4 regions of the Paenibacillus anseongensis genome follow, and region 1 is predicted to be linked to each of the others. Evidence: riboswitches for the same ligand, from Rfam matches in the RefSeq annotation. Region 1 holds a riboswitch; each other region holds the start of a gene.
What was found. A riboswitch is a leader RNA that binds a small molecule or an ion and turns the genes downstream of it on or off. The one in region 1 is predicted to bind cyclic di-AMP.
Positions count from the first base shown of each region.

Region 2: linked by a shared signal. The riboswitch ahead of GON05_RS33250 (KamA family radical SAM protein) and the one ahead of GON05_RS28505 (C40 family peptidase) in region 1 are both predicted to bind cyclic di-AMP.
Region 3: linked by a shared signal. The riboswitch ahead of GON05_RS39745 (stalk domain-containing protein) and the one ahead of GON05_RS28505 (C40 family peptidase) in region 1 are both predicted to bind cyclic di-AMP.
Region 4: linked by a shared signal. The riboswitch ahead of GON05_RS19220 (hypothetical protein) and the one ahead of GON05_RS28505 (C40 family peptidase) in region 1 are both predicted to bind cyclic di-AMP.

Region 1 covers NZ_WSEM01000028.1:76,046-84,076, reverse strand. The annotation lists gene GON05_RS28545 (GyrI-like domain-containing protein) at 1-305, shown strand, start outside; gene GON05_RS28540 (hypothetical protein) at 355-810, shown strand; gene GON05_RS28535 (AIM24 family protein) at 825-1,523, shown strand; tRNA gene GON05_RS28530 (tRNA-Gly) at 1,625-1,699, shown strand; tRNA gene GON05_RS28525 (tRNA-Arg) at 1,708-1,784, shown strand; tRNA gene GON05_RS28520 (tRNA-Pro) at 1,808-1,881, shown strand; tRNA gene GON05_RS28515 (tRNA-Gly) at 1,889-1,959, shown strand; gene GON05_RS28510 (aldo/keto reductase) at 2,251-3,321, shown strand; cyclic di-AMP (ydaO/yuaA leader) riboswitch at 3,464-3,613, shown strand; gene GON05_RS28505 (C40 family peptidase) at 3,615-4,526, shown strand; gene GON05_RS28500 (hypothetical protein) at 4,695-5,354, shown strand; gene GON05_RS28495 (glycosyltransferase family 2 protein) at 5,440-6,621, opposite strand; gene yyaC (spore protease YyaC) at 6,724-7,257, shown strand; gene GON05_RS28485 (ABC transporter ATP-binding protein) at 7,289-8,031, shown strand, end outside.
Region 2 covers NZ_WSEM01000034.1:488,839-496,869, reverse strand. The annotation lists gene GON05_RS33265 (hypothetical protein) at 1-9, shown strand, start outside; gene GON05_RS33260 (GerAB/ArcD/ProY family transporter) at 409-1,500, shown strand; gene GON05_RS33255 (TrkH family potassium uptake protein) at 1,593-2,951, shown strand; cyclic di-AMP (ydaO/yuaA leader) riboswitch at 3,073-3,208, shown strand; gene GON05_RS33250 (KamA family radical SAM protein) at 3,439-4,596, shown strand; gene GON05_RS33245 (hypothetical protein) at 4,723-4,908, shown strand; gene GON05_RS33240 (hypothetical protein) at 4,911-5,093, shown strand; gene GON05_RS33235 (cation:proton antiporter) at 5,136-6,317, shown strand; gene GON05_RS33230 (glycine betaine uptake BCCT transporter) at 6,441-7,973, shown strand.
Region 3 covers NZ_WSEM01000012.1:395,030-403,060, reverse strand. The annotation lists gene GON05_RS14340 (molybdopterin molybdotransferase MoeA) at 1-362, shown strand, start outside; gene GON05_RS14335 (sporulation protein YjcZ) at 454-567, opposite strand; gene GON05_RS14330 (GNAT family N-acetyltransferase) at 745-1,938, shown strand; gene GON05_RS39745 (stalk domain-containing protein) at 2,686-3,483, opposite strand; cyclic di-AMP (ydaO/yuaA leader) riboswitch at 3,497-3,649, opposite strand; gene GON05_RS14320 (LiaF transmembrane domain-containing protein) at 3,818-4,117, shown strand; gene GON05_RS14315 (PspA/IM30 family protein) at 4,145-4,759, shown strand; gene liaF (cell wall-active antibiotics response protein LiaF) at 4,935-5,597, shown strand; gene GON05_RS14305 (sensor histidine kinase) at 5,622-6,683, shown strand; gene GON05_RS14300 (response regulator) at 6,736-7,383, shown strand; gene lepB (signal peptidase I) at 7,410-7,958, shown strand; gene GON05_RS14290 (hypothetical protein) at 8,027-8,031, opposite strand, start outside.
Region 4 covers NZ_WSEM01000016.1:645,984-654,014, reverse strand. The annotation lists gene GON05_RS19235 (oligogalacturonate lyase family protein) at 1-1,046, shown strand, start outside; gene GON05_RS19230 (MarR family winged helix-turn-helix transcriptional regulator) at 1,131-1,553, shown strand; gene GON05_RS19225 (alpha/beta hydrolase) at 1,608-2,438, shown strand; cyclic di-AMP (ydaO/yuaA leader) riboswitch at 2,497-2,633, shown strand; gene GON05_RS19220 (hypothetical protein) at 2,721-3,104, shown strand; gene GON05_RS19215 (alpha/beta fold hydrolase) at 3,162-4,019, opposite strand; gene gudD (glucarate dehydratase) at 4,198-5,565, shown strand; gene GON05_RS19205 (glycoside hydrolase family 26 protein) at 5,642-7,186, opposite strand; gene GON05_RS19200 (LacI family DNA-binding transcriptional regulator) at 7,428-8,031, shown strand, end outside.

The DNA.
Region 1 (8,031 bases):
CAGCAGAGAAGGTAGAGGAAGCCCGAGTTAAAGCTTTAGGCAAGAAAAAGGAGCTGGAGCTGCTTTCGGATATTGTATTTGAAACCTTGCATGAAGGAAGCTGTGTCCAGATGCTGCATATGGGTCCGTATGCTTCCGAGCCTGAAACGCTAAACCAAATGTACGAATTTATGGAGACAAGTCATTTAAGCATCAGCGGCCTCCATCATGAAATCTATTTATCTGACCCGAGGAAGATTGATCCTTTGAAAATGAGAACGATTTTGCGTTACCCTGTTAAGGCGGCAGGAGTGGTGAAGGGTTGATTTTTGCTGTAAAATAGAAGAAAATGTCGAGCTCTTGGGAGGGAAGGCGATGCGGACACGGCATATATCTGTTATTGGTCATGTGATCGGCGTGCTGGTGATTTGGATAGGGCTTATGTACCCTACTTCTGCAGCCCAAGCCTCCTGGCTCGATAGGGTGAAAGATATCTATCAATTGCCTGAGAATGTGGAGCAAATTCAGAAAGATTACGAGGCAACGAAACAGCAATTAGAGGAGCAAAAGGACAAGCTCTCGGAAACGATTCGGCATTCGCAGGAAACCGAGGAAAAGCTCCTTCAACAAAACGAAGCGCTTCAGAAAGAAAATGAACGCCTGCAAGAGCGCTTAAAGGCCATGGAGCAGGTTGCAATAGATAAAGAAAACCGGAGTCGGAAGATAACGAATATGGTTATCGCGGTGGTCGTGCTTGTAGTGTTGTATTTTGTACTTGGACGGGTGTTCCGGTATGTGGTCTGGCGGAGGCAGAAGCGTCAAATGAGATAGGAGGCCTGAGAGGCGTGGAAGTTACTTTCGAACATGCAAGCTCACACGCAAAAATGGCCACACTGCGCATCGAGAAGGACGAATCGATCCATGTGCTGCATCCGAACCAAATCGTAGCTTTTCAAGGGAAGTCTGAGCAAAGAGAGGATTCTTTGATGAAGCTGCCCAGTATGTACCGAAAAAAACGTCTAATTCAGTCGCGCGTGTATGGTCCTGCTCAGCTCATGCTAGGTTTGCCAGAAGGCTACAGTATGTCAGTGGTGCCTATTGGTGATGAGGATGATCTTTTGTATGAGTTCCGGCATGTTCTGTTTTATACCGGCGGTGTCAGCTTTACTTCCCACTTACAAAATGTTAAAAATACACTGATCACGCAAGATCTCGTGAAAATGCAGTTCAAAGGGCCGGGAACGGTGGGGCTTTTGACCGCTGGTCCGTTGTATCAGATGGCTTTGGATCCGAAACAGCCTTTATATGTGGATATTCATTGTCTAATTGCGTATCCTCGGAATGCAGTACTGCGTCTTTGTGTATATGGCAATACATTAGCGAGCCAGCATATGAATTATCATTGGGAGATGACAGGGCAAGGACATGTGCTGCTGCAGCCATGTAAGCCGGATCGCAAGTTGGATGAGCATATGAAAAACGATAGCTTATTGCGGCGAATTGCAAGGGAAGTGCTGCCTTTTGGCGGTATTTTTATAAAATAAGCGATTGGTAACAAAAAACATTTGCATTTGTTCTGAAATCCTGATATATTATTCCTTGTCGCCTCTGAGAAAGAAATGAAGTGACAAGCAACACATACCGTGCGGAAGTGGCTCAGCGGTAGAGCATCGCCTTGCCAAGGCGAGGGTCGCGGGTTCGATCCCCGTCTTCCGCTCCATATTTTAAGCGCCCTTAGCTCAGCTGGATAGAGTATTTGACTACGAATCAAAAGGTCGGGAGTTCGAATCTCTCAGGGCGCGCCATTTTAATTAAGTTATAAGCGTTTCGGGATGTAGCTCAGCTTGGTAGAGCACCTGCTTTGGGAGCAGGGGGTCGCATGTTCAAATCGTGTCATCCCGATATTTACGCGGGTGTAGTTCAATGGTAGAACTTCAGCCTTCCAAGCTGGTAGCGTGGGTTCGATTCCCATCACCCGCTTCACAAGAAAAGAAAGAGCCACCTTCGGGTGGCTTTTTCTTTTGTGCGGGTAAGGGAAGAGAACCCACAGGGATTCGGCCGTCCGTGAAGGCAAAGGGAACTGGCGTCCGCTATTTCGAGCAAATCAGCCGAATTCCCCGCCTAGGGGAACTACAGGGCTCTATTTGCTGCCAAAAAGCGGCGCATCACCCGAAAGCGGCAAAATAGAGGACCATAGTTCCCTCAGAAGGGCGAATGCACCCTTTTCCAGCTAAATAGAGGCCTGTAGTTCCGTTAACGTACAGAAGAGACGTGATACAGCCACAAAGTCGTCCTAACCCGATGCCCGAGCCCGCACATTCCTTGGCAAAAGTAAATGAAAGCGGTATACTTATTTTGTTAACGTGTGCATTAGCGTGGGACGATATCAATGAAATGAGGTCGGCGACTATGAAGGCGAAAAAGCTAGGACATGCAGGTTTTGACATCTCAAACATAACTTTTGGCTGTTGGGAGCTTGGAGGAGGTCCTTGGGAGTTCACGAACGACCAAAATAATATCGAGCTCATCCGTAAAGCGTTCGAGCTGGGCATCACAACGTTTGATACAGCTGAAGGCTACGGCAATGGACACTCGGAAGAGATCGTCGGCGCTGCTTTGGCGGATATACGTAAGCAATGCATCATTACGACGAAGGTGAGCCGAAGCAATCTAGCTCCTCAAGATGTAAGAAGATCGGCAGAAAACAGTTTGAACCGTTTGAAGACTGATTACATAGATGTGTATTACATTCACTGGCCAAGTTTTGAGATCCCGGTGCAGGATACGCTTGATGAATTTGTGAAGCTGAAAGAAGAAGGCTTAATTCGGGCTATCGGCGTTTCGAATTTCTCTTTGGAGCAGCTGAAAGAAGCGGTGAACTACGCGCAAATCGATGTCATTCAGCCGGAATACAGTTTGCTGCACAGAGCTATCGAGCCAGAGATTTTGCCATTCTGCCTGGAGCATAACATTGGTGTGATGAGCTACAGCTCAATCGCCAAGGGGATTCTGACAGGTGCTTTCCACCTTCATGGAAAGGCTTTGAAAGAAGGAGACTTCCGCAAGGAGAGAAGGCTGTTCCTTCCGGAGCATCTGGAGGCGGAGAAAGAGCTTTTAGCTGTCATGAAAGAAATGGCGGATGCCAAGGACGCTAACGTGACACAGATCGCAATTGCTTGGCTGCTGCACCAGGAAGCACTTACCTCGGCTATTATAGGGACACAGGATGAGCATCATCTTGAAAATAATATCAAAGCGGCCTCATTATCATTATCCGCCTCAGAGTTAGCAACTTTGAACACAGTCAGCGATCGTGTGCTATCAGTCATTGGTTACACATAATTGCAAGGAAAACCACCCTAAGGGTGGTTTTTTTTGCCTATTATCCCGAGTATTCCGTACGCAATATGCGACAAAATGTATTGGTAAAACTTACCGTTTTGCAAAGGTTGTACCTACCAATTAAACTATGCTAGTCTAACATAGACAAAAAATGCCGAATCTTGGAGCATCGCAAGCTCTGGTACGGGGGACTTCTTTATTTGGGGTGAATGAGCGCTGCTAGCTGAGCGTACTAGGGAAAACCTCTTCCCGAACCCGTCAACTAACCTCGGAGGCGTCAAGGAGGCAAGGTTTTGAAATCTTTTTCTTCACGTCTTATTTGTTCATGCGCACTATTATGCGCCGCAGTACCGATGTTTACAGCACACTCCGCTCAGGCTGCATCCGCGCCTACGGACCGCCCTGTCAAGGTGCAAGTCAATGATGAGCTGCTGAAGTTTCCGGAAGTTCAGCCTTACATTGATGACAAGGGCATCATGCAAGTTCCACTCCGAGTGCTATCTGAGAAGCTGGGCTATCAGGTGAGCTGGGAGAAGCAAGAGGACCAAATCGAGGTCACACTGGTTAACAAACAGCAGTCCATCTTACTCATTACAGAGCAGCAACAAGCGCTTGTGAACAGTAAGAAGATCAGTTTGGAAAGCAGTCCAACCGTGTACCAAGGGAATACATATGTCCCACTGCGTTTCATCACGGAAACCTTCGGTTCGCCAATTGAATGGAATGAAGCTAATCAGATCGCGATTGTGGATGTGGATGGAAAATCGCACAAGCCAGCCTGGATCGCACCGCCGCCACCACCAGCTCCAGCACCTGCACCTAAGGTGGCAGCCGCTGCCGTTGTTCCGTCTGTGAGTGAGCAAATTATTCAGGCGGCGAACTCCTATATGGGCGTGCGTTATGTATGGGGTGGAACGACGCCGAGTGGTTTTGATTGCTCCGGTTTTGTTCGATTCCTGTATCAAGCGAAGGGGATTGATTTGCCCCGTACGTCAGCGGAGATGCACAGTGAAGCAGGTACGAAAGTTTCAGATTTGAAAGCCGGAGACTTGGTATTTTTTGCTTCAAAAACAGTGAATCACGTAGGCATTTATCTCGGCAATGATCAATTCATTTCAGCGACAACATCCAGAGGCGTGGCTGTGGATAGCCTTTCGAGCGCTTATTGGAGCGCAAGGTATGTCGGAGCGAGAAGAGTTCTGTAAGGATAGGACTATCGAACACTTGTTTCTATGTTCTTTCAATTGAAAGACATAGAAGGCAGGTGTTTTTTTTCGTTCGCAGAATCATGCGATTTTTATCGAAATTTTATGGTTTTTAGCCTATAATGAAGAAATGTTTGGAAGAAAGAAAGAGCAGGTGAACACGAGCGCATGCAATTAAGTGTCTGGAAGAGTTGGTTTCATAAAAAGAGACATTCGAGTGTAGCAGATAGCATGTATACCGTGGATAAGGGACCTGCAATGCCAGATGAGGTCAGGGAAGTTATTCAGCAGTTTTTTCGTACATACAATCATTTCAAAGGGGCCAGAAGCCTGCAAACGGATACGTTTATCAAAGAAGTATTTTACGCGACGAAGCAGGATCCGAAAGATCAGCGAACAGTTGAAGAAATGGAAGCCTATATTCAACATAAGAATGTGCTGAGATTGCGCTTGAAATCTTATGTAATCGATGAGTATCTGAGTCTTGGTGAAAAAATCTGTATGATTGGTGTTACGAGGGAGTTTAGCAACAATCACAAGAATCGCGTCTTGTATTTTCTGATTAAGGAAAATGATTCCTGGAAGTTCCACCATATTGCAAGGTCGCATCATGGCACCATTTTAGATAAATTTCAAATTAAAGAACAAACGGGTTTCGTCGTAGGCAACGATAAAGCTGCACTCCTGTTCCTCACACACTCCAGTTCGTTAGATGCCTCCACGTTTATTACGGGAGATTATGTGCATGCGGAGGGGTATTTGGAAGTGGAACAAGAGCCGAGCAGCCATTTGTATTATAGAGTTGTACGGATGAATCGTGTTCACTAGAACGATAAACGATATAATGGTGCCACATACCGTGAGGGTAAGCTTTGCTCTGTCGAGTAACGCTTATTTGGCGTTTGCTCCAAGGTTACTTCTTACTTCTTTTAAGTTCACGAAGCGAATAAAAGGTACCTCTCCAGTAAATGCCGCCTTGTTTCCAAGTAAGCCAAACGGAGCGAATCATTGTATAAACAAGCAGTGAGGCGCTGACGGGAAGCAGATAGGCGGAATCACCTCTGAGGCTCATTAATCGGGACACTAGCTTGCGATAGAGCCAGATTTGCAGGATAACAGCAACCGCATAGACGGCTCCGCGCCAATCCCAGAGGAAGAGGAGGCCAAGCCACGGGCATATAAAAAAGCCGATCTGTCCCAAACAAGCGAGTAATGCGACCATGTAGCTGTAACGAAAGCCGGAAAAAAGGTTTTTTTCCAGACCAATTACCGCATCTTTGAGCGAACGGTACCATTCCACTTGAAGCAGGTGTTTGGCAGACAGCACTCTTTGGCGGTAACCAGCTCTTTTGAGGAAGATGCCTAACTGTAGATCATCGTCAGGTCGTAATGCGATCGCTTTATGCATACCAATCGCTTCATAGGCGCTCCGGCTTACCATATTAAAGGCTCCGATCCCGATGCCTGTTCCTTTCGCGTTGTCGATATTTGCACGCCAAGGTCGAACGAACAAAGAAAATGAGAACAGAAAGAAATGAACGAAACCCTTGAGTAAAGCGCCTCGCGCAAACATATTGGGGGTCAGCGTGAGATGCTGCACATCCTGTTCCTTCATATAGGTGACCGCGTCGGTGATCGTACCGGGAGCAAAAAGAATATCCGCATCTGTAAAAAGCAAATACTGCCCTCTTGCCTGGAGATACCCTTGGTATAGCGCATGATTTTTGCCAAGCCAACCATCCGGCAGATGCGTGATGTGAATGATTTGCAGTTTGGTACGGATGTCCTGCTTACCTTCCGACCACTTGCGTAGCTCCTCCAACCGGACACCGGTAGCGTCCCGGGATCGGTCATTCACGGCGATGATCTCGAGGCGCGGGTAATTTTGGGAAAGCAGATGCTTGACGGTCTCGCGAATTGTCGATTCCTCTTCTTTGGCGGCGATGATGACGGATACGAGCGATGGCTTGTCCGAGAAAGAAGTGAGCGGAGACTTAGGCAGCGTTCGCAGGTTGGGCAAACCTTTTAACACATCCACAGTGACGTATAACCAATACAGGAGGGTCAGAAGAGCGATGATGCCGAGAGTGGACACAGGATACCTCCTTATGGAAGAATAGAAGTTGATCGCATTATATCATTCATCCTTGGTAGGGGGAAATTTTTGCTGGAAGCTTGTATGAGGGGGTAATGATGGATGGGAGAGACGTTAGACAGGCGGGAGCAATTTTGGAAAAAAATGAATGGCGAGCAGTTAGCTACTTTTCTTGCAACTATTGAAAAATCGTCTGAAATGGAGCCAAGCGCGCTCTTTTTTGTATGTATCGGGACAGACCGATCAAGCGGTGATGCCTTGGGGCCGTTAGTAGGCAGCAAGCTCGTTCAAAGTGGGTATCCTCATGTCATAGGGACGTTGGAGGCACCTTGTGATGCCAGTAATATCGCGGAGCGTCTGCAGGAAATCCCGCAGGGCCATGTCGTTATTGCGATAGATGCTTGTTTGGGTCAAAAGCTGTCGGTAGGCATGTACCAAGTATCGAATCAGCCCCTGGCGCCAGGGAAGTCGGTTGGCAAAGATCTACCACAGGTTGGCGATTATACCATTGCCGCCATTGTCAACGTGGATGGGCCTAGGCAGTATAACATTTTACAAACGACGTCGCTTTACAGGGTTATGAATATGGCGGATGAAGTTGTGGAAGCGATTCGGCATGCATTTCCCCTTGCATAAACAGTTTAAGTAACAGAATGGAGGGACGAAAATGGCACCAGGCGATATGAGGCGTCTATCCGATAGGGACCGGCCTAAAGCGAAATTGAAGGATGTGTCGGTTAAAAGAATTCTGACCTTGTTCCGAGGATACTGGGGACAACTCTTAGGCATTATCGGATTGGCGCTGCTTGCAGCTGTGGTTGGGTTAATCCCCCCTTTGGTCATGAAGGAGATCATTGACCAGGCGATACCTCAAGGAAGTATGAAGCTGCTGGCCGAGATGGCAATGCTCATGCTGCTGCTTCCAGTCGTGAGCGGTGTGCTGGGGGTATGGCAAAATCATCTCAATACCAAAGTAACGCAAGGGGTTATCCGGGATTTGGGGCTGTCTTTGTTTCAAAATTTGCAGCGCCAGTCCATGGCGTTCTACACGGATGCCAGATCGGGTGAAATCGTGCAGCGGATTACGGGAGATGTGCAGGCCGTTCAAGGGGTGGTGACCTCGCTAGTGGTGTCTTCCATCACCCAGCTTGTCATCGTTGCGACAACGATTGGGATTTTGTTTGCCCTGGATTGGAAATTGGCTATTATCGCTGTGCTGATTCTTCCTCTTTTCATGATGCCGGTTAAAAAGGTTTCCAAGCTGCGTAAAGCGCTTCGCATCGAAACGCAAAAGGTAAGGTCCGATATTACCTCGCAGCTGAGTGAAAACTTCGGCATCTCCGGCGCTTTGTTGACCCGTATTTTCGGCAGGGAGCGTCAGCAGGAGGCTGAATTCAAAGCGATGAACCA
Region 2 (8,031 bases), on a different contig from region 1:
GCTGAGTGATGGAGGTGACAAAACAAATGAGTTGAATTGATTTTAAAGTTTTAAAGTTAAATGGTGTGTACTCATTCATTGAACACCTAGGAGCCTGTCACCAGTGCGCTGATTTCAGCGATTCTGGGTTAAGGGCTCCATTTGTGTTGTGGTTAATTCAATGTACCACGGAAAAATAAATTTGTAAAAATCATTTACAAATTGAATAGGGAGTGAGTGGGAAGGCTGTTCCGAGTGCAAGTCTTCAACACGATTTCGAGACTTAGTACATTCAAAATGTATGCCTTATAATAAGTTAATTATTGCATATAATTTCTACTTTGAGGAAAAATATGGATCTAAGAGGTGCCTGCGAGGAGGTTTTGAGAAATTTAGTTCTAGAAATTGGTTCGTAAGGAGGAGTCAATTATGGAGGGACAAAATCGCCAAATCACAATCATTCAAACTGCAATAATTCTAATTAGCGCAATTGTTGGGGTGGGTGTGCTAGCTCTTTCGCGTTTTGCTGTATGGGCTGCTGATTCAGGGGCGCCACTTGTAACGCTTTTTGGCTTCTTAGTTGGTCTACTAGGACTTTGGCTTACAACGAAACTAGGTATACGTTTTCCCACGCAATCTATAATTCAATATAGCGAAGGCTTAATAGGGAATTGGGTTGCTCGAATAATCAATTTGATGATAATTGTCCTTTTTTGCTTTCTAGCAGCTCTTGCTTCACGTGAGTTTGGGGAGGTCGTCGTTACTTCTGTCTTAGCGAAGACTCCGCTTGAGGTTACAGTTATCGTCATGCTGCTGCTAGCAGCTCTTTCGGCTCGCGCAGATATCACTACTTTTGCGTATTTCCATCATTTTTATTTCCCTATCATCATATTCCCTGCGTTATTGATTGTCGTGTTCTCGCTAAAAGATGCCCATCTGATCAACCTGTTACCACCATGGGGGAATGATCCTAAAAGTATCTTTAAAGGTGGGATTACGATGGCTGCCTTATTTCAAGGTTCTTTTGTCATAACAATAATAGTTCCAGCTATGAGGAGACCAGAAAAAGCTATGCTTGCAAGTTATATAGGAATTTCAATAGCTGGAGCGTTGTATCTCCTCATCGTAATTGCCACGGTTGGTGTCTTCGGGTCAGAAGAAATTAAAAAGCTTGTTTGGCCAACCTTGGAATTAGCTAAAACCACATCATTGCCTGCCAACATTTTGGAACGTCTAGATGGCGCTTTTCTAGCTGTATGGGTAACTGCTGTATTTACAACATTGCTTTCGTCTTACTATTTAGCTATTAATTTTATGAGTCAATTATTACGATTGCACGATCACAGGTTGTTTACATTTTTTCTCGTACCATTTATTTATGTTATTGCAATGTTTCCACAAAACTTGCTGCAGATGTATGCAATCATACAAATTATTGGTAAATGGGGGCTAGTCTTCACGATTGTGTATCCTTTGATTTTAATGATTGTAGCTGTTATACGTCAGAAAAAAAATATATAGGTGGCAGGCGAAATGAGATTACATTAAGTTTTAACTTGAAGGTATTTACAGTTATAATTTTTACATATTAAATTTACTTGAGGAGTATGTTGATGGATGATCAAAAGAGTAAAATGAAAGTATCGGAATTTAAGTTAACCTCTCCTAGGATTATAATAATTGGTTTTGCATTAATAATATTAATCGGTGCTGTTCTTCTTTACTTCCCTGTTTCAGCTGCGAATGGACAGCGTGTTAGTTTTTTAAACGCACTATTTACTTCCACATCAGCAGTTTGTGTAACGGGGTTAATTGTTGTTGATACACCTAATGCATTTTCAACATTTGGCGAGGTCGTCATCATGATTTTGATTCAAATTGGTGGTTTAGGATTCATGACCTTTGGCGTGTTAATGGCTATTATTATGGGGAAAAAAATTGGTTTAAAAGAGAGACTACTGATACAGCAATCAACAAATTCGTCATCGCCTCAAGGGGTCGTTAGACTCATATTGGGTATTTTTATGATCGCTTTGATAATAGAATCCTTAGGGGCATTAATACTGACTCTTCGCTGGTCGAATGACCTTGGGGCTGCACGTGCCATCTATTATGGCATTTTCCATTCCATCTCAGCTTTCAATAATGCAGGCTTTGCCTTGTGGTCCGATAGTCTAAGCAGGTATGTCGGAGATCCGACGGTGAACATCACGATCGCTTTGTTGTTTATATTGGGTGGCATCGGTTTTACAGTTGTTTTAGATGTGTATGACAAAAAAAGCTGGAGCAAACTTTCTCTTAATACAAAGGTTGTTTTGACGACTACGGTTATATTAATTGTATTAGGGGTACTAGTTATATTCTTTATCGAAATAGCTAATCCCAAAACATTTGGAAGTCTTAGCTTATCTGAGAAGTTATGGGCAAGCTTCTTTCAAGGAGTAGTACCTCGAACAGCAGGGTTTAACACAATTGATATTGCCTCAATGATGGCGGCTTCACAGTTCTTTATGATTTTTTTAATGTTCGTAGGAGCTTCTTCTGGTTCTACAGGTGGTGGAATTAAAACGAGTACCTTTGCAATATTAGTGTTAGCGGTGTTGACAATTGTTCGTGGGAGGGAAGAACTTCAGCTTTTTCAGAGAAGAATAGTTCAAGATTTGGTCCTTCGCGCGTTGGCAGTCATCATCATATCCCTATTTGTGGTGCTTAGCTCCGCATTTTTGCTTACTTTAACCGAACATAAATTACAGAAGGATTTTTTAGAAATATTGTTTGAGGTTACCTCTGCTTTTGGCACAGTAGGTATGTCAATGGGGCTGACCTATGAACTTTCTCCAATTGGGAAAATCATCATCATGATTACAATGTTCATTGGTCGATTAGGTCCATTAACTCTTGCATTTTCCTTTTCACAATCCATAAAAAAGCAGCCTTATCGATATGTTGAAGAAAAATTAATGATTGGGTGAAGCAAATCGGTTTTCATTTTTTGATATAACAAGTAAACTAACACTCCTTACTTTTTACATTAGATTTTATAGTAATGAAAATTTTCGTGTGATGTTTGACGAATACAACATTGTTGTGTAATATAAAACTACGCTTAATTTCCGGATTGATAAATTCTGGAAAGCGGGGGAACCAATTTTCTGGGGCGAATCTTCATGTAGGGAACCATCTTTCCCGAGCCCGGCAGCTAACCTCGTCAGCAGTGGATGGGTCAGTTTTTTATTATGCAAATAATTGCATTTTTGACCCGTAGAACGGGTCTTTTTGTTTAATTAGGCCTGTTCATAACGGAGTAGATCGTATTTTTTTTACGATCTACTCCGTCATGCGGGTCTATTTTATTTGTCTTATTACACCCATCCATGACCATCTAGACAAAGGAGGATATCGTTTAGAATAATTAAGCATCCAAAAAAACGAATATTTGCTTTTCGAGGAGGATCATCTATGGCACAGCCGAAATATATTACCGATATTGATAAAATCACGGAGATTCCAGAACAGGAACGAAGTAAACTGAAAGCAATTACGGAAAAATTCGTATTTCGTGTGAATGATTATTACTTGAATTTGATTGATTGGTCTGACCCGAACGATCCGATAAAAAAGCTAATCATCCCTAATGAAGGTGAATTATCGGAGTATGGACGTTGGGACGCTTCTGATGAAGACACAAACTATGTTGTCCCTGGTTGTCAACATAAATATAAAACAACGGCCTTATTACTAGTTTCTGAAGTGTGCGGTGCCTATTGCCGATATTGCTTCCGCAAAAGGCTGTTTCGAAATGACGTGAAAGAAGCAGTTACAAACGTTGATCCCGGATTGGCATATATTGAGAGCCATCCTGAAATTAATAATGTATTGTTGACTGGCGGAGATAGTTTAATTCTAGCAACATCGAAACTCAGGAAAATAATTGAACAATTACGTAAAATTGACCATGTAGAAATTATTCGGTTAGGTTCTAAAATTCCTGTTTTTAATCCAATGAGGATTTATGAAGACGAAGCTTTACTTGAACTTATAAGAACATATTCTACAGTCGATAAGCGTATTTATGTGATGGCACATATTAATCACCCAAGAGAAATTACTAAAGAGGCAAAAAGAGCTTTTGAAGCTTTACATAATGCAGGCGCAATCGTTGTCAATCAGACCCCTGTGCTTAAAGGAATTAACGATGATCCTCTGGTCCTAGCTGAATTACTTGATAAGTTATCATGGGCAGGAGTAACGCCGTATTATTTTTTTATAAATCGTCCTGTTGCCGGTAATAGAGAGTTTGTATTACCTTTAGAAAGAGTATACCGGCTAGTTGAAAGTGCGAAGTCTTTAACATCCGGTCTTGGGAAAAGAGTGAGACTATCCATGAGTCACACATCTGGTAAAATTGAAATACTAGCAATTGAAGATGGCCAGGCATATTTAAAATATCATCAGTCACGCGATCAGCAATATGGAAAATTTATGATATTAGATTGCCCTGATGACGCTGCTTGGTTCGATGATCTACCTGGAAGTAAAGAACTTTGGAACAGACCAAAGAAAATAGCAACCAGTGTGATCTCTGCAAATGATCTTCCAGACTTGCCTTTACATTAAGCCAAAAGAATAAAGAAGATCATCTTGGAGGAGTCTGTCAATTTAGGGGCTCCTCTTGTTTATTAGACGTACAAATTAAGTGATATAGATTTTTTTGGGGGGGAAGTTATGCTAACCACATACGCTATGTTAGAAGAAATTCAAAAAAGAATCGATTACTTAAAATTAAAAGAAATCGAATATAAGAAAGCAAATAATGTAAGCGGTCGGCTAAATGCCAAGACAAGACGGCAAGAATTACAGAGGCTAGAGGAAACTATTTGTGAAAAATATGCTGTAGAAAAAAAGGCTGATGGGATTGAAACATTATGATTATGAAAACAACAGAAGGAAAGGTCATCGAAATTTTGTTCAAAGATGAAGATGGTTTTTGTATATGTGATGATGGGTGGAAGCGGCCATTAAATGAATTAAAAGAACCGACGATAAGAGATGTACATACAAAACGTAAGCTTAAAACTCAACCGAAAAATTGTAGTGGAGATAAGGAAACATAAATTTACACATAATAACAGCAAGGCTCATCATAGGAGGTTTCAATGATCCACTACTGGCTTGTACTGCTCGGAATCGCAGTTGCGATCGCTTATGTAGCAGATAAAATAAAACAACCTTATCCAACCTTACTTGTTGTTGCGGGGCTTTTGCTTGGTATTTTCCCCATTCAGGTTCTTAATGAATTTAAAACCTATGTGACTTCGGATCATGTCTTTCAAACAGCTGTGATTTTAATTTTCCTGTCAGCGTTAATTGGAGATGCTGCACTAAAGCTTCCTTTTGGAGAAATCAAGGAAAACAAACGTCCGATATTATTACTGGCGTTATTAGGAACGTTTATAACATTTATTCTGGTAGCCGGGCTTTCATATTTCTTATTGGACCTGGACTTACAAAAGTCGCTTGTCTTTGGTGCATTGATGGCAGCCACAGACCCGGTCTCCGTATTAACGATCTTTAAGTCAATGGGTTTGAACAAGAAGTTGTCCATTATCGTTGAAGGAGAGAGTTTGGCGAATGACGGAGTAGCTGTTGTCCTTTTTAAAATAGCCTTGGTAACAACGGTACTAAGCATGTCTGGTGTATTACATGGATCATTGGAGTTTGTTAAAGTAGTTCTAGGAGGCATAGTCATTGGCGTTGTAACAGGCTACATGGCCTCAAAAATAACCTCAAGCATTGACAATTACCTGGTGGAGATCGGGCTTTCAATTGTCCTGTTCTATGGAGCATTTGAGTTGGCTGAAATGTTCCATTTCTCCGGTGTCATTTCGGTTGTTTTTGCAGGACTCTTGTTAGGAACTTACGGTAAAAATATCGGCATGTCCGATTTAACACATGATAAAATGGACTCCTTTTGGGAAACAATCGCTTTTATTGCGAACGCATTGATCTTTCTCATGGTTGGTCTTGAAATTTCAAATATTGATTTCTCTGAAAAGTGGATTCAAATCGGTGGAAGCATTCTCATTGTTCTGACGGCAAGATTTATTGCTGTCTATATTGCCCTTATCTTTGATAAAGAAATACCTGCCATCTGGAAGCCGATTATTGCATGGGGCGGATTAAAAGGATCACTGTCTATTGCGTTAATCTTGAGCATTTCTCCGGGTTTTGATGGCCGTGACATAATATTGGCTATGACGTTTAGTAATGTAGTTTTTTCACTGCTAGTTCAAGGAACAACAATAAGTCCTCTTGTAAAAAGACTTAAAGTTAAGTAAACCACTAAATGGACATAGACCACTTTGAGAAGAAATGATCTCGAAGTGGTTTTTTATTTGTGCATCAAATTCCCTCTGTAGGTAAAAATTATATCTGACTCTCGAAAAGAAAGGTATGAGAATATGGTTCTATCTATTTCAATAGGTATTATTTTAATTTTTGTATTGTGTGGAGCATTTGCTCCTGTTCAGTTTGCTGCGACAGCAACTTCGCTTTTTGACTCGTCAATAAGAAATTTTGGATGGTTTTTTTTGATCTCGACTTTTGGCTGCTTGGTTTTCGCTTTTTATTTGGCTTTTAGTAAGTATGGACGAATTAAGCTAGGGAAAGACGAAGATGAACCCGAATATTCAACCATATCTTGGTTTGCCATGCTTTTTAGTGCTGGGATGGGGATTGGCCTTGTTTTCTGGGGAGTAGCTGAGCCGTTATCACACTATCTTTCACCGCCTGAAGGAGCGACTGGAGGTTCTACAGAGGCTGCACGCTTGGCAATGCGGTATTCCTTCTTTCACTGGGGGGTTCATCCATGGGCTATTTATACAATAATCTCGCTTACTTTAGCTTATTTCCAATTCCGGCATGATAAAAAAGGGCTTATAAGTGCTGTCTTCTCGCCTTTAATTGGAAAACTATCCGAGGGAGGAATTGGAGCAGTTATTGACATCCTTGCTATTATTGCAACTGCATTCGGAGTAGCCACTTCGCTAGGACTGGGAGCACTTCAAATTAACGGTGGCTTAAATCACATGTTTGGTATTTCAATTCAACCTGTGGTTCAAGTAGTCATTATTGGCATTGTAACTGTCTTATTTTTAATCTCTGCAACTACTGGATTAGATAAGGGAATCCGAATATTAAGCAATGCAAATCTGCTCATTGCTGTCTTATTAATGGCATTCGTATTCCTAGTTGGTCCAACTTCGTTTATTTTAGATCTATTTACATCGACATTAGGTGGTTATCTGCAGAATCTTGTGTATATGAGCTTGAGAATGACTCCTTTTACACAAGGAACCTGGGTTGGTGTTTGGACTTTATTTTATTGGGCATGGTGGATCGCTTGGGGCCCTTTTGTTGGCACCTTCATCGCCCGAGTATCCAAAGGCAGAACGATTAAAGAATTTGTTTTAGGTGTACTCTTAGTGCCTAGCCTGTTTAGCTTCATGTGGTTTTCCGTATTCGGTGGAACAGGGCTTCACTTGGAATTATTTGATCAGTTTCCGATAGCTGCCGCGGCTAAACAAGATGTTACATCTGCTTTGTTCTTAACGTTACAGCAGCTGCCCATAGGTCATATCATAGCGCTTATAGCTACTATTCTGATTATCACTTTTTTCATTACATCTGCCGACTCTGCTACATTCGTTCTCGGAATGCTTTCTACGAAAGGAGATCCTAATCCGTCGAACAAAGTCAAGATTGTATGGGGGGGGCTGCAATCGTCCATGGCGATTGTATTGTTAATTAGTGGAGGCCTAAGTGGCTTACAGACGGCTTCTATCATCGCTGCGCTCCCATTCGCCATCATTATCATAGGCATGTGTGTATCCTTAATGATCGCACTCAGGCAAGATGAGAAATCATTAAGAAGCAGAGACGATAGGCGCATGAAGAAATTGGATGAACTTTTGAGCATACAGAGTGAAACTTAATTAGTTTGATCCTGAGGAGAATCTTTAGGTATCAAGTTGAAAATATCACCTTTTTCAA
Region 3 (8,031 bases), on a different contig from region 1:
CGAGCGCAGCTTTTTGGGAGAATAGGCTGCTGCTCTCGCTCTCCGGTAATCCGGGCGCATCGTTTGTAGGCTTTGAGCTATTTGCCAAGCCGCTGATTAAAGCGATGTCAGGCTCTCCATCGCCTTGCCCGGAAGCCATGACAGCTTATTTGGATGTGGATTACGACAAAGGCTCGGCATTCCCGCGTTATGTCCGAGGGACAACACATGTGGAGAATGGTTGTTTGCGGGTTAAGCCTTCCGGCATTGATAAGTCCAGCATCATGGTTTCCATTAAAGATGCGGATTGTTTGATTCAACTGCCTGCCGGAGGCTCAGGTTTTGCGAGGGGCGAACGTGTTCTTATCTATCCGATCAAATAAAAAAAGACCTGCCGATCACTCACCTCTGTCAAAGAAGTTGGTGTAGGCAGGTCTTTTTACAAGGAATTGTCAGGTTAGAATGAAAGCAAAATTAGATTGCGAAAGTAGCCAAGATGATAACAAGCAGAACATAAAGGACAAGAACGACACCTACAGATCCGTATCCAGATCCGTACCCAGTACCACAACCAGCTGCATATGACATAGTATCCCCTCCGGTTCTTAAGTATTTAAGTGGGTTGAATCACTATACATCAACATCATATGACGTAGAGACATTCGTTGATTGGACGTATGCCCTGATTTCTAAATGGAGAGCGCCTAATTAGGCATAGGTATTGTCAATGATTTTCCAGTATACTTGTACATGAGGTGATACATAATGAGTGAAATTCGAACATTGGAACAACAGGAATTGCCGGAAAGTCTTGCATTATCCCAGTTTGCTTTTCAATATGAGCTGAGCGCAGAAGAGCAGGATGATCGCAGCAGTTGGACAGATCCAAAGCAAATTTGGGGCTATTTTGTTCAGGGGAAACTAGCTGCTAAGCTTCAAATTAACCAATTTCATACGTGGCTGAATGGTCAGCGTTTTGCCATGGGCGGTATTGCGGGAGTAGCAACATGGCCGGAGTACAGGCGCAACGGGATGGTCGCGAAGCTGCTGCTTCAGGCGCTCAAGGTGATGAAAGAGCAAGGGCAGACCGTCTCCTTTCTATCTCCGTTTAAGTTCGAATTTTATCGGAAGTATGGCTGGGAGACGTATATTGACTACCTGAAATATGAAATTCCTTCGGATAAACTTCCGAAATTCCATGCTCCCGAAGGCAGTTCAATCGTTCGTGTGACGAGGGAATGGGAGCTTTTGAATCCTATTTATGAGAAGTATGCCCAGCAATTCAATGGAATGATGGAGCGGGACGCAAGTTGGTGGAACAACCGATATTTTAAAAACAAAAAAGGTACGGTAGCCCTCTATGTAAATGCCAAGGGTGAACGGACGGGGTACGTCTTTTATCAAGTAAAAGAGTATACGGCGACGATACATGAGATGGTGTTTCTGGATGAAGAAACGAGACGCGGGTTATGGAAGTTCATAGCCGATCATGATTCCATGATCTCGAGGGTGGAGGTTAAAGCGCCAGCGGATGATCAGCTTCCTTTCCTGGTACATGATCCTAAGTTCAAGCAGGAGAAAATCACGTATTTTTCGGCGCGTATTATCGATGTGGAAGCTTTCTTGAAGCAGTATCGGTTTGAACCGCGCAAGGAGGTTGAGCCGATCTATTTGCGGATTTCTGATCCGCATGCGGACTGGAACGATGGCGTTTTCCAATTGCAATTCACAGGCAGTGGTGGGGAAAAAGCGGAGGTCATCAAGTTAGCTGAGGGTGAGCAACCAGCGGATGAGCGTATACTGAGCTGTAGTATTCAAACGTTGACTGCCTTATTTATGAGTTATCAAAAGGCGGGCTTTATGGCCAAAATCGAGCGGCTTCAAGGCTCGCAGGAGCTTGTGACTCGGTTGGAAGCGGCTATTCCGCAGCGTACGACGTATTTGGCGGATTTCTTTTAGGATTCGGTCCCGGTGTTCCGGGGCCGTTTTTTGTTAGTGCGCTATCTGTGGAGAAATGAGGAGATAGAGGACTGTAGTTCCGCTGAAGGATTCCGGGTTGCACTCGCACGTCTCCCGGCCTGAATCGGGTTGCCCCCGCACGGCTCTTACACGGCACTTGTACACTCCCCACCAGCTGAAAGGGAACTGTGGGGCGCTATTTCAGGGAAAACCGCCTTCTCGGCTGGCTTAGGGGAACTATGGGGTCCTATTTCCCCATGTTTCCTCGCTTTTCAGCCGAAAACGAGGAAATAGAGGACTCCAGTTCCCCTCGCTGGATCGGAAGCGAGCTTTTCAAACAAATAGCGGACTGTAGTTCCGCTGAGAGTTTTCCGGGCTGCACTCGCACGGCTCTCTCACTGCACTTGCAAGCTCCCCACGACCTGAAAGGGAGATGGGGCGCTATTTCAGGGAACTGTGGGGCCTTATTTCAGGGGAAAACACCTTTTCGGCTACCCGAGGGGAACTACAGTTTCGTTATTTTGCCGATTACTGATGTCCTGAAAATTGCACCATTTTGAGGACAAATAAGAGCCTGTAGTTTCGTCGCGAAAGAGAAATGCGCGTTTTTCCGCAATAATAGCGGACTACAGTTCCTTAGAGGCGATTCAACCGAATAGATCCATAGATTCCTGACTTGCCCGGAATAGCATCACAGTTCACGCGAGGCCTTCAGTACGTTCATCAAAATTAAAAAACCCGTGATCATCACGGGTTTAGTTTGTACACTTTTACAGTTTGGAAGCCGAATTTGCGTAAGGACTGCTGGGAGCCTGGAATGTAAATATCAACGCGTTTGCCTTTGATGGAACCACCGGTATCCGTTGCATAAGCATACATGCCGCCTTTTGGCAGGCCGTTGAAATCATAACCTTCTATATAGAGCTTAGATCCAAGTGGAATAACCGATGGATCTACAGCGACGGTTCCGATTCCTAATGGATTCCCCATATAGTCCAATGCTCCAAAGCCTCCATTTTCAGAAGGATCAGCGGAGTAAGCTGTTGACTCAAATAGCTCATAATCAGGTGCGTGATGATTGCCGTCTTTACTTAAAATCGCTAAGTTGCTGCTTGCATCCCACTGAACGGGAATGTCGGAAGCATTGCTTAAGAACCGAAGCGGCACGTAGACACGTCCATTTTGGAACTCAGCGTGTGTGTCCATCTCGACAGGAGTGCTATCGATTTCGGCCTCTTTTTGACCTGACACCAAGGAAATAGAATGCTTGTCATTGTTCAGTGTGACTTTAATTGCGTCGCCTTCCTTTTGCCATTGTACATCATAACCCAGTTTCTCTGTTACGAAACGGATCGGTACTTGTGTAGCGTGGTTGTCATCCAAATAAGGCTGGGCATCCGGAAATTGAACCAGGTCATCGTTGACTTGCACTTTCACGTCCATACTCGCGGCTGCTGCATAAGCATGTCCCGGAAATGGGGAAAGAAAGCCTCCTGCCAAAACTGTGGCGGACACAGCAAGGCACGCTAACCCTTTTGTAAACATATTCAATTGGTAATCCTCCTTCAAAATGAGCCTCCGAGGTTAGTTGACGGGTTCGGGAAGAAGGTTCTCCCTAGTCTGCTCTGCGTACAGAGCAAATATTCACCCCATGTAAATCGTCCCCCGTACCGGCACTTTGTCTGTGCACCGGACTCGGCTTCAAATATTCTATCATTGATAGAATAATGGAAACAACGCCCAAAATATGGTTAGAGGTCTTAGACCATACTGGACTTAGGTCTAGGTACAAAAACAGTCGGGAGTCCGTTTTGACGTGAATCCATTTCGGCTACGATAGTAGCATGAAGATTACGCGAAGGGCGGTGCAATAGTGAGCATGAATCGATCAAAAAGTTGGGCGCTCATTCTGATAGCAGTAGGCTTTCTCATTTGTATGCATCAAATTGGCATGCATTTTCATGTCATGGGACTGCTGGTTCCTGTGGCGATGGTGGGGCTTGGTTATGTGGGGATAACTCATGGCAAGAAGATGGGATGGCTGATTTTTGGTATTGGCGCTTTGATATTAATTACAAAATTATCTGGATTTCTAGCGATCGTGTTTGCAGTGTGGTTGATGTATTACGGCTATCGCTTGCTAAAAAAACAAAATGATTCGGCGGAGTTCAGACTTTAATCAACAGGAACATAGGGGGTGTGGATCATGAGCGTATTTGATCGAATTGGTAAAATGGCCGATATGGCCTGGCAGGAGGCAGCAAGTAAGCTGGACCTGCATGAACGGGGAGGCGGCCACTCCAGCCACGCTGGACACGCCGGAGCATCGCGCGGCATCGCCGAGCTGGAGGAGCGCTACGAGGAAGCGCTGCAGCGTACGATTGAGCTGCGCAAGCAAAGCGTCGACGCGCAGGAGATGGCGCAGCTGCGCGCCGAGCAGGCCGAGCTGGCCATGCGCGCAGGCGACGAAGAGCTGGCGCGCATGGCGCTGCAAGAGAAGCTGCGCTTGGAAGCTGCTTGCGCGCAGTACCGCGCGCAATACGCGAGCAGCCAGGACGTCTGCCTGGCGCTCGCAGACGAGCTGGCGGCGCTGCGTGCCGGCCGCGCAGCAGGAACGGGACAGCCGCGAAGCGGGCTGTCCAAGGAAGAAGCTCGCGAAACATTGCGCGAGCTGGAAGCGACCGGCCGCGAGCTCGGCCGGGAAGCGCTGCAAGGCTTGCGCGTGGCGGGGCGCGTGTCGAAAGAGACGCTGAAGGAGGCTGGCAACAACCTCCAGCAGGAGCTGCGCAAGCTGCAGCAGAATTGGCGCGACAAGAAATAAGCCTCGCGTGATTGTACTGCGCCGCGCACAGTAGGCGGCGCAGCCGGATTCCGGCCTCCATTCCTCATGCTAGAGCCTTGCTGGGCAAGGATTTGCATCTTGGAGGCTGTCCATTCTTATGGTATGCTAGGAATCTATATGAACGAATTAATCGGCAGCCAGAGGAGGTGCAGCGATGGGCGAAGAAACCAAAAACAACCGCAACCGGAATACAGCCCTAGTGCTGATTGGCGCCGGTCTATTTTTGCTTCTGGATCATACGATAGGCTTTTTCCCCATCCTTGCGATAATCCTCGTCTTGCTGGGCATTCATCGGGTCCGTTCCCGCAAAGAGCGCAAAGGCTTTGTGCTCATCGGCGTGGGGGCTGTGATTCTGTTTGGTGATCATATTACGATTGTTTTATCGATCGTTTTGATTTCATTAGGATTCTTTTTCATACGGTCCAAGCAAGTGCATAAAGATGATACCTATATTCAGAAGCAGAAGCTGATGGACAGCGTTCGCTTGGGGCGTGAGCCTTGGATTATGCGCAATAGTTCAACGTGGTACATTATCGGGGAGACGTATATCGATCTCTCGCTTGCCATACTAGAGCAAAAGGAAACAACGCTTATTCTGCAAGGTGTGATAGGCGATGTAGATATAAAGGTACCAGATGATATTGGCGTCTCAGTAGGAGCATCCGTTACATTTGGCCAAATTCAGGTCGCAAGTGAGCGTGAGTCAGGGGTAATGAACAAATTACATTGGCAATCGTCCAATTATGAGAGCTGCGACCACCGCGTGAAACTTGTGCTTTCGTATATTGTAGGAGATATTAAAATTAAAGTGATGTAACGTCTAGAGGAGGTTCAGCGCATATTGGACGGCTATAAACGCAGATTAACGAATATGATATGGCGCAGTATGGCTGAATCGATTATTTTTAGTTTTTTTGTATTTGGCGCTATCATCTATTTTATGAACTCAAACAACCTAATCACACCATTTACGAGCTGGCAAGAAGGTGTGAAATTCGTTTTCATGGCCATCGTGATTATCGGAGGCATTGGCGCAGGGTATGGTTACTGGAACAGCTCACGGATTACACGCCGGCTTGAGCCGCTGATGGAGACGATGATTTTGCTTGAAAAAGGGACCTTCGCCCGTGAAGGCTTCCAGAATGGCGAAGATGAGATCGGGCGTCTCGGCGAGCAGCTCGGTCGCATTATGAAACGTTGGGAGGAGCAGGTTACTTCCCTGCAACGACTATCTAACAATAATGCCGAGCTTGCAGAGAAAGCGAAATTGTCGGCTGTTATTGAAGAACGGCAGCGATTAGCGCGGGAGCTGCACGATGCGGTAAGCCAGCAATTGTTCGCGATTTCGATGACCGCAACGGCTGTTGGCCGGACTTTGGACAAGGATTTCGAGAAAGCCAAACGACAGATTCATCTGATTGAGGAAATGGCTTCCGTTGCGCAATCGGAGATGAGGGCGCTGCTGCTTCATTTGCGGCCTATCCATTTGGAAGGAAAACGATTGTCCGAAGGGCTTGTTGAGCTTCTCAAAGAGCTGGCGGCCAAGGTGCCGATGGCGATTACGTGGGATATGGACGAAGAAATTCGTTTAAATAAAGGCATTGAGGATCACCTGTTCCGGATCGTACAGGAAGCTCTTTCGAATGCATTACGTCATTCCAAAGCGAATAAGCTCGAAGTTAAGCTGCTGCACCGCGCTGACGGCGTTCGTCTGGCAATCCGTGATGATGGTGTTGGTTTTGAACTGGATGCGAAGAAGCTTACCTCCTACGGCATCGTATCTATGAAGGAGCGGGTTAACGAAATTGGCGGCTCTGTTGACATTATTACAGCTCCTGATCGGGGGACGCGTATCGAAATTCGAGTGCCGATTCTAGCTACAGATGCAGTGGAAAGTGTATAGCGGTTTGATTGATGGTAGTGGAAAATAGTTCTGCTGACGAGAGGAGAAGCAAATGGACGATACATTGATTAAAGTCTTGCTTGTCGATGATCATGAAATGGTGAGGATCGGGCTTGCCGCTGTTCTGGGAACGGAAGATGGCATTGAAGTGGTCGGAGAAGCCAGCAACGGGCAAGATGGCATACGGTTGGCCCAGGAATATCGACCGGATGTCGTGCTGATGGATTTGGTCATGGAAGGTATGGACGGAATCGAAACGACCCGGAAGCTGCTGCAGCTGTACCCGGAGTGTAAAGTCATTGTGTTGACTAGCTTCTTGGATGATGAGAAAATGTATCCAGTGATTGAAGCTGGAGCCTTCAGTTATTTGCTCAAAACGTCTCGTGCTTCCGAGATTGCTCAAGCGATTCGAGCCGCGGCCAAAGGGCAATCCATTCTAGAATCCCAGGTTGCCTCTAAGATTATGAACCGTTTCAGACAGCCTAAGGCGGCAGCGGAACCGCATGAAGAGCTGACGGATCGGGAAATGGAAGTCCTGCGGCTGATCGCCAAAGGGAAGTCGAACCAGGAGCTGGCGGATGATTTGTTTATCGGTGTGAAAACTGTGAAATTTCACGTCACGAACGTACTCGCCAAGCTTGGTGTGGAGGATCGAACACAAGCTGCCATCTATGCTTTTAAGCACGGCTTGGCTGAGTAGCAACATGGGACAAGGGAGCGATAAGGATGAATTTTCTCAAGCAATTGTGGAGCTGGTTTGGTTCCATTGCCATTTCTTTTGTTTTAGTCGTATTTCTTGGCGTTTTTGTGTTCCAATCGACCAAAGTAATGGGTCATTCTATGGACCCGACGCTGCATGACAGTCAACGTGTGTATGTATCAAAGCTTTCTCATACATTCAATTACGAACCTAATTATGAAGACATCGTCATTATTGATTCTAGAGTTGATTTGAAGCGGACGTTCAAGAACGACCTGCTGGACAGCCCTCTGCTTAGCTTATTTACAAAAGGCGATGACAAACACGTGTGGATCAAACGTGTGATTGGGAAGCCTGGCGATCATTTAGAGATGAAAGACGATAAATTGTACCGGAACGGCCAATTGCTCGAAGAGCCTTATTTGAATGAGGCGATGAGAGCAAACGGGAACAAGGAGTGGACGGTTCCGGAAGATCACGTATTCGTGATGGGAGATAACCGAAATAACAGTATGGATAGCCGAGTCATTGGATATGTTCCACTCGATCATGTCTTAGGCAAGAAGCTCTTCTAATAAAAAGCGACCCTCTGGGTGAGCATGCGGATGCATGAGCTCATTCCAGAGGGTCGCTTTTTTTCATATCACA
Region 4 (8,031 bases), on a different contig from region 1:
TGACGCGTTTGACAGCCCCGGAGCAGGTAAATCATCATCCTTATTTTTATTATAAAATGATTACAAACGACAATCGCTATCTCATTTACGCTAGCGAGCGAGAGGGATCCCGTCAGCTTTACCGGATGAATCTCAACGATGGAACGGCCCTGCAATTAACAGAAGGGCCCGATATTCACGATTTCAGCTGCAGTCTGACGAGTGACGACAACTACTTGATTTATTGCAGAGATCAGCGAATTATGCGATTGAATATGACGACGCTGATGGAAGACGTTCTCTATACGACACCTGCAGGTTGGAAATCCAATGCCAATCCCGGTCTCAGCTCAGATGACAAGTATCTCGTACTGGTCGAAATCAATGAAAAGGATGTCGTACCAGGCAAAGGGGACTGGTCCAACTTCGAACCCCAATGGGCAGCGAAACCGCACTGCCGAATCATCTACCTGGATATCGAACAGCGAACCAGCCATATCGCGTTTGAGGAGCTGGACTGCTGGCTCGGGCATCCGCAAATTCGTCCCAATGACCCATCGACCCTTTTATTTTGTCATGAAGGTCCTGGACATCTGATTGATGCCAGACTCTGGCTAGTCCAAAAGGACGGGACGCGGCTGCGCTGTGCGAAGGAACAGACGCATGATGAGCTCATCACGCATGAATATTGGCTTGCTGATGGCTCTAGATTCGCTTATGTGTACCGGCATAAAGATGATCTCTATCACGAAAGTATCCGTTTCATGGACTCAGAGACATTAGTGGAAGAAGTCTGGATGAATTGCTCCAAGTATTGCCACTTTATTTCGAATGCCAATCATACGATGATCGTCGGGGACGGGCAGCTGCCCGAGCAGCACTTCATCTATTTAGTGGATGTAGAACAGAGACAAGAAAAGCGGCTATGCTCCCATGGTACCAGTTGGAAGTCATATGGCAACACACAGGATGCCCACCCGCACCCGGCTTTTTCTCCAGATGGCACATTTATCATCTTTACCTCTGATATGGAGGGCGTTCCTTGTATATATAAAGTGGATTTGTGACAAGGTTCGAGGCAGCCGGCTAGTTTGATCGGCTGCCTCGAATATATGATTGACATTAGTTTGACGTCAAACTATAATGTGAATATGAAACCAACAGATGCTGTGTCAATTATTTCCAGAATTAGAGAAAAGACCAATCGGTTTATCATAGCCGAGATGGCGAAATATGAGGTCGACGATATTGCCATTTCACATGGGGATATTATCTTTGCTCTATTTAAGATGCCTAGATTGACTATGGCTGAGATTGCCAAGAAAATTGATAGAGATAAGTCTACTGTGACTGCACTTGTCGACAAATTGGTCCGGCTCGGATACGTAACTAAGGAAAGGGACACCGTTGACTCAAGGGTCGTCTATGTTGCCTTAACGCCAAAAGGGGAGGAACTGAGACCTATATTTGAAACCATCTCAGAAAAAATGTTAGATGTATTTTACATGGACATTTCAGATAAAGAAAAGGAAGAATTACTGAGAATTCTAACGAAAATTTATAACAATTTTTAAATTTTTTTAAACCAATAGTTTGATGTCAAACTATATAATGAGGTGAAACTGATCATGAAAGATTATACAAAAGATTTGCCAGATCATCGTGTGAAATATATCGGAGAAAATGATCTATGTATAGAAATTTTCGAGGGAGATGAGCTACCGAAGGGAGCCTCCAAAAGACCTCCGCTTTTATTTGTACACGGTGCCTACACGGGCAGTTGGATGTGGAGCAAATACATCCCACACTTTATAAACAAGGGATGGAATTGTTATGTTATGAATTTGAGAGGTCACTACAAAAGTAGAGTGCTCGATTTGACAAATGTAACATTCGAAGATTATTTGGAGGATATGAAAGAGGTTTTCGCCGAGTGTGAGGTTCCACCGATTCTCATAGGATTTAGCATGGGAGGAATTTTGAGCCAGAAGCTGGCTGAAACCAACGAACTTGCAGGCTTAGTGGTGATCGATACAAGCATAAGTAAGGAAGTTTATGAAGCTGTACCCTACAAAGAAATAGCTGCAATGACAACAGGCGTTTTAATGCCCGCACCATCCCGAGAAGAGAATTCCAGTATAGATGAATCAGCGGATGACATTGATTTTCAGAGAAAGTATATAACTGTGGAGTCATTACAAGCATTTAACGATTTTTATTTCTCTTTGGGGGCAAATGGTGGAATATCGATAGACAGCAGTTTGATGGTTCATCCAGCCTTGGTTATTAAAGCAATTAATAGTGAAGAGGATGATCGGCGGGGAAAGGCGACAGCGGAGCATCTCCATGCTGAATATACAGGACTTTGGGATACGACTCACACCGGATTGCTTGTTGGGCAAAGATATATGGAGGTAGTAGATCGGATCATGTTATGGTTACAAGGGATGTATGACTAAGGACATAGAATAGATAAGAAAATATTACTATTGCTTCTCTTTATACATTGGAGTAAATTGATAAAATACGCTTAATTCTTTAGATTAAAGAAGCGGGGGAACCAAGTTTCCTGGGGTGAGTACACATGTAAAGTGTTAGGGTTAACTTTCAACCCGAATCCGTCAGCTAACTTCGTCAGCGTAGAAAGAAATGGATAGAAACATTCAATAGAACAATGTGATTTGAGGTTCTATATCCCTCGCTTCCTTTTTCTCTTCTAGAGAAAATAGGAGGAACTAGACATGCTGCTTATGAAAGTAACCAAAGAATGGAAGAATCTTCTTCCATGGAAGAGAGCCAACGATTCCGTACAGCGTCAACATGAGATTCTCCATTTGAAACAGCGGTTGGAGACGTACGACATTCAATTTCCGAATTTGGCTTACCGGCCATCAGACGTCGAAACACAGACGTTAATGGAAATTAGCAAAACGGTCGCTCTAAACAATGAGCTGCTTAAACAACTGAGTTCAGAAAAGGAATTAGCGGTTGAACTATCGCTAGCCCATCGCGTCGGAACCACGCTCCAAATTTTACAGGATCACCTCACCTTTATCGTAGCCATGGCGCATATTTTCAGTGGTCCGTATCCTAGCCTCAGAGCGTATATCAGTCATACCATTTAACGATCTTCAACAATAGAGAAGGAGCTTGCCTTGCGGCAGCTCCTTTTTTGTTTTTTCTCATGAATAGATACGGCCAAAAAAACGCTTGATCAGCTCCGCAACTTGCTGGCTTTGCTCTTCCAATACAAAATGGCCCCCGCATAAAAAGTGAGTTTCCACACACGTTAATAGTTCTCCGAAAGCAAGAGCCCCTTGCACCGTAAAAATAAAATCATTTTTGCCCCAGGTTATAAGCGTAGGAGGTTGATAAGTTCGCAAGTACTGCTGCCAAACAGGATATTGTTCGACGTTGGTCCGATAATCGTAACCCAATTCCAACTGAATTTGGCTATTGCCGGGTCGATCCAAAAATAACTGGTCCATTAAATAACCATCGGGACTAATCCGGTAGGGATGACACACGCCCGTAACATACTGCATTTTCGTAAAATGAAAGGTTGCAAGCTGAGCAAAGGCCGCTTCGGTTGCAGGATTTCGATCCGCCCAGAGGGCTTTGAAGAGATCGAACGGTTTCCCTAATCCGTTTTCACTAACTACGGCATTCTGAATAACGAATCCTAGAATACGGTGAGGATTTCTTACGGCCAGTCTGAATCCGATAGGACCTCCATAGTCATGGGTGTACAAAATAAAATGAGAAATACAGAGATTATCAACTAATTTTTCAATCAGAATGGATAGATTCTCGAAGGTGTAAGCAAATTCTTCTGTGGAAGGCATACTGCTATTTCCGTATCCAAGATAGTCAGGAGCAATGATATGAAAGTGGTCTGTGAGTTGAGGAATTAAATCCCTGAACATATGGGATGAGCTTGGAAAACCATGAAGAAGGATGATGGTTGGGTTGTATGGACTCCCGGCTTGGCGAAAAAATAACTCCCAACCGTCAATTTTCATTTTTTTATAATGAACCATAATGTCAACTTCCTCTCCGGCGAGCGAGCGCATACTATTCCCTAACAAAAATATGTGAATATAAGTTATTTAAGTACTTAGGAGCTAGAGGACGTGGTACAATTTAACTTAAGGTAAGCTAATTAGTTGTCATCTTCATTAAACTGGTATTCATCCACATGAAAGGGAGAGATCAGACATGAAACAAGAACTGCTAAATGAGCCATCGAGAAATCAAGCTTCCAGTACGCCAATCATTACCGAACTAAAAGTAATTCCAGTTGCAGGGCATGATAGCATGCTCTTCAATCTTAGTGGAGCGCATGCTCCATTCTTTACACGTAACATCGTAATTCTCAGAGACAGTGCAGGTCATACGGGCGTAGGTGAAGTACCGGGCGGCGAGAATATTCGTAAAACGCTTGAAGACGCGAGCCCACTGGTAATCGGTCAATCGATCGGTCAATACAATAACATTCTTACGAAAGTTCGCAAGCAATTCGCTGATCGGGATCAAGGAGGACGCGGTTTGCAGACTTTTGATCTTCGCATCACGATACACGCCGTTACGGCATTGGAAGCAGCACTACTTGATCTCTTAGGTAAATTCCTGGATGTTCCGGTTGCAGCACTGCTAGGAGAAGGTCAACAGCGCGATAAAGTAGAGATGTTAGGCTACTTGTTCTATGTTGGGGACCGGAATCGGACAAACCTTCCGTACCTGAGTGCAGAGGATGCTGCGAATGATTGGTTTCGACTGCGTCATGAGGAAGCGCTTACACCTGAAGCCGTCGTGAAACTTGCCGAAGCGGCGTATCAACGATATGGCTTTAATGATTTTAAGTTAAAAGGTGGCGTCCTACGCGGTGAGGAGGAGATTGAAGCGGTCACTGCGCTGGCGGAACGTTTCCCTCAAGCCAGAATTACCCTTGACCCTAATGGGGCATGGTCTTTAGCTGAGGCGATTCACCTGTGCCGTGATCAGCATCACGTATTGGCTTATGCAGAAGACCCATGCGGAGCAGAAAACGGTTATTCAGGCCGTGAAATCATGGCCGAGTTCCGGCGTGAGACAGGTCTCCCAACGGCAACGAACATGATTGCTACCGATTGGCGCCAAATGGGACATACGATTCAGCTGCAATCTGTCGATATTCCGTTAGCCGATCCACATTTCTGGACGATGCAAGGCTCTGTTCGAGTAGCTCAGATGTGTCATGAATGGGGGCTTACATGGGGATCTCATTCGAACAACCATTTTGATATCTCGCTTGCGATGTTTACCCATGTGGCAGCAGCAGCGCCGGGAAAAATAACGGCCATTGATACGCACTGGATTTGGCAGGATGGACAGCAGTTAACCAAGGAGCCATTTCAGATTGTCGGAGGCATGGTGGAGGTTCCGAACAAGCCGGGTCTGGGAGTAGAACTTGATATGGACGCCATTGAGAAGGCGCATCAGCTGTACAACCAAGAGGGCTTGGGAGCTCGCGATGATGCGCTGGCTATGCAGTTTTATATCCCTAATTGGAAATTTGATAACAAACGTCCTTGTCTTTTGAGATAGTTGATCATAGATAGCCGCTGTTTCCTGATTAGGGGAAACAGCGGCTATTTTTACATATATTCAGGTCAATTATCAGTTACTTTTTGCTGACAGCCGTGGGCTCCATCTTGTCATTGTAAGCGATGGCGTACCAAGGTTCTGACGCCGATTCCGCATTCACTTGAATGTCTATTTCCCAGGGAGCCTCATAACTGGCGCCAAGAAGCTGATTACCTTGGTAAATGGCGATTGCAAATGGAGGTTCACCCCGCTCGTTCTCCAGCTTAGGATAAACAAGAACGGTTTGTTTGCCAGTAGGAAGAGATTGACCGGTAACAGGTGTATAGCGATATGAGATGGGGTCAACACCTGTCTCTACTTTGCTTATAAACCAATCGGATTGAATCAGCCTTTGATATAAACCATCTATGAAAGGGTTCTCCCCAATATCATACACATAAGCTCGGTTCGTCCGAATTGCTTGAGCTCGACTGAAGTTAAAATAGGTGATGGCTTTCACCTGCGGAAACAATCGCGGCAGTAAACCGTACATGTACCCCAGTTGGCCTTCCGACCAACTCCAGTACGTTTGATTCGTAGGTAAATAGGTGTGAGCAATAGCGCCCTCTGAAATCATAATGGGCTTATGGCGATAACGCTCATAGAGAGGAGCGAAGGTATCGATGACGGTCCCTTTTAGCTGCTCTTTGTCTGCTGAATAGGGTGTGTTATACAAAGAGAAACCAACCCAATCTACATAAGAATCACCTGGATAGTAGTCGTCAATCGTATTCGACGGCGAGAAATTAGGGGACCAAACCATTGCTACATTAGGAGCTTCTTCGGCCATGATGTCGTGAACAAGGCGGAATTTCTCAATATACTGCTGAGGACTTCCATGCCATGGCACCCATGCGCCATTCATCTCCGAAGCATAGCGCAAGAAGATGGGAATGCCGGATGCCTTGGCTTCCCGGGCAAAGCGGCGAACGTATTCGTCATCCAGCACGTCGTCCAAGCCAAAGCGCGGCTCCCAACCGATCTGGAGTGCGCCGCCGAGTTCTTTCACTCTTTCCGCAGTTCGCGTCGGGAAATAGGTATTCGTATCGGATTGGACCTTCCGCCAGCCGACATAAGCCAAATAAAGGGCGTGTTTTCGCCCATACACGTCTTCAATCTTCGTAACATCGTAGCCGACTCTGCGATCTGCCCCTAACATCCCAATATAAGTCCCTGATGCTGGCTCGTGTTTGGCGAGATGAGTGGATTCCGTTGTCATTGGAACGCGGAGATAAAGCTCCATTTCCGCTGAAGGACTTTGGATGCTGGACCAATCATAGGTTAGTGGCGATATCGAAGGTAGACCGGCTGAGTAGGCAGCGATCCGATTTTGATAGGCAGCTGCGGCTTCCGAATAACCGGATTGTGCGGATTTCTTCTCTTGGTTCGTCCAATAAGTTAAAATATCCGGCTGTTTGGGCTTGGGAGATGAGGAAGCAACGTTGGGATGTGTTAGTGCAACAGCAGGTTCTGATCGGCTTTGTTCGAGGTCATTTAATTCCGTATCAATGACAAAAAAAGTGACCGCGATGCAACATGCCAAGACGATGGCACCTATTGTCCAGACAACCTTATTAAGCATGGTATAAGTAAGTTCCTCTCATAAGGAAGATAGTAGCCTCCGTAGATTCAGTAAGTTAATTGTATGCCCAAAGCTGGGAGACGGTCAATGGAGAGGTCTAGGCTGTTCCAAAGGTTAGGAGAACCTGGGGGCAGCTTTTATGCCTTTACAATTACTTATCTTGCTGCTAACACAGCAATAATATTTCTAAGTTAAATTAAGTGTGTGGGAACGGTCTCACATACAGAAATGAGGTCGCATCATGGAGCATACGATTAAGGAAATTGCCCTACGCGCCGGTGTATCCAAATCCACGGTGTCTCGCGTGATATCTGGCAAGGGCTATACCAGCTTGGAAGTACGCAATAAAGTGCTGCAGCTGATTGAAGAACTGCAATATAAGCCCAATGCCGTAGCTAGGGCAATGGTTTCACAAAGAACACATAACATTGGCGTTCTGATTTATCGCCGGCATCATCCGATTGCTTCCCATCCGTTTTATGGGAAAATTCTAGATGCTATTTTAATGACAGCGGCAAGCATGAATTATTCTGTTTTCGTTACGACGGATCATGAAATGTCGCTGCGTTCGGCCGATTTTATGATGGAAAAAAGGGTGGACGGGCTAATCCTGATTAGCCGTTTACAGCAGAATGTGATTGATTACATCGCAAACTTCGGAGTGCCCTATGTCATGGTCAATGGCTCCACGGATGTCGATGGTGTCATGCATATTGTGAATCAAGACGAGGAAGGTGGCCGAATGGTTGCTGAGCATCTCGCAGATCAGGGGCATCGTCGCATCTTCGTAATCGCTGGACCACAAACGCATCGCAGTCACAATTTGAGACTGAAAGGTTTCAAAA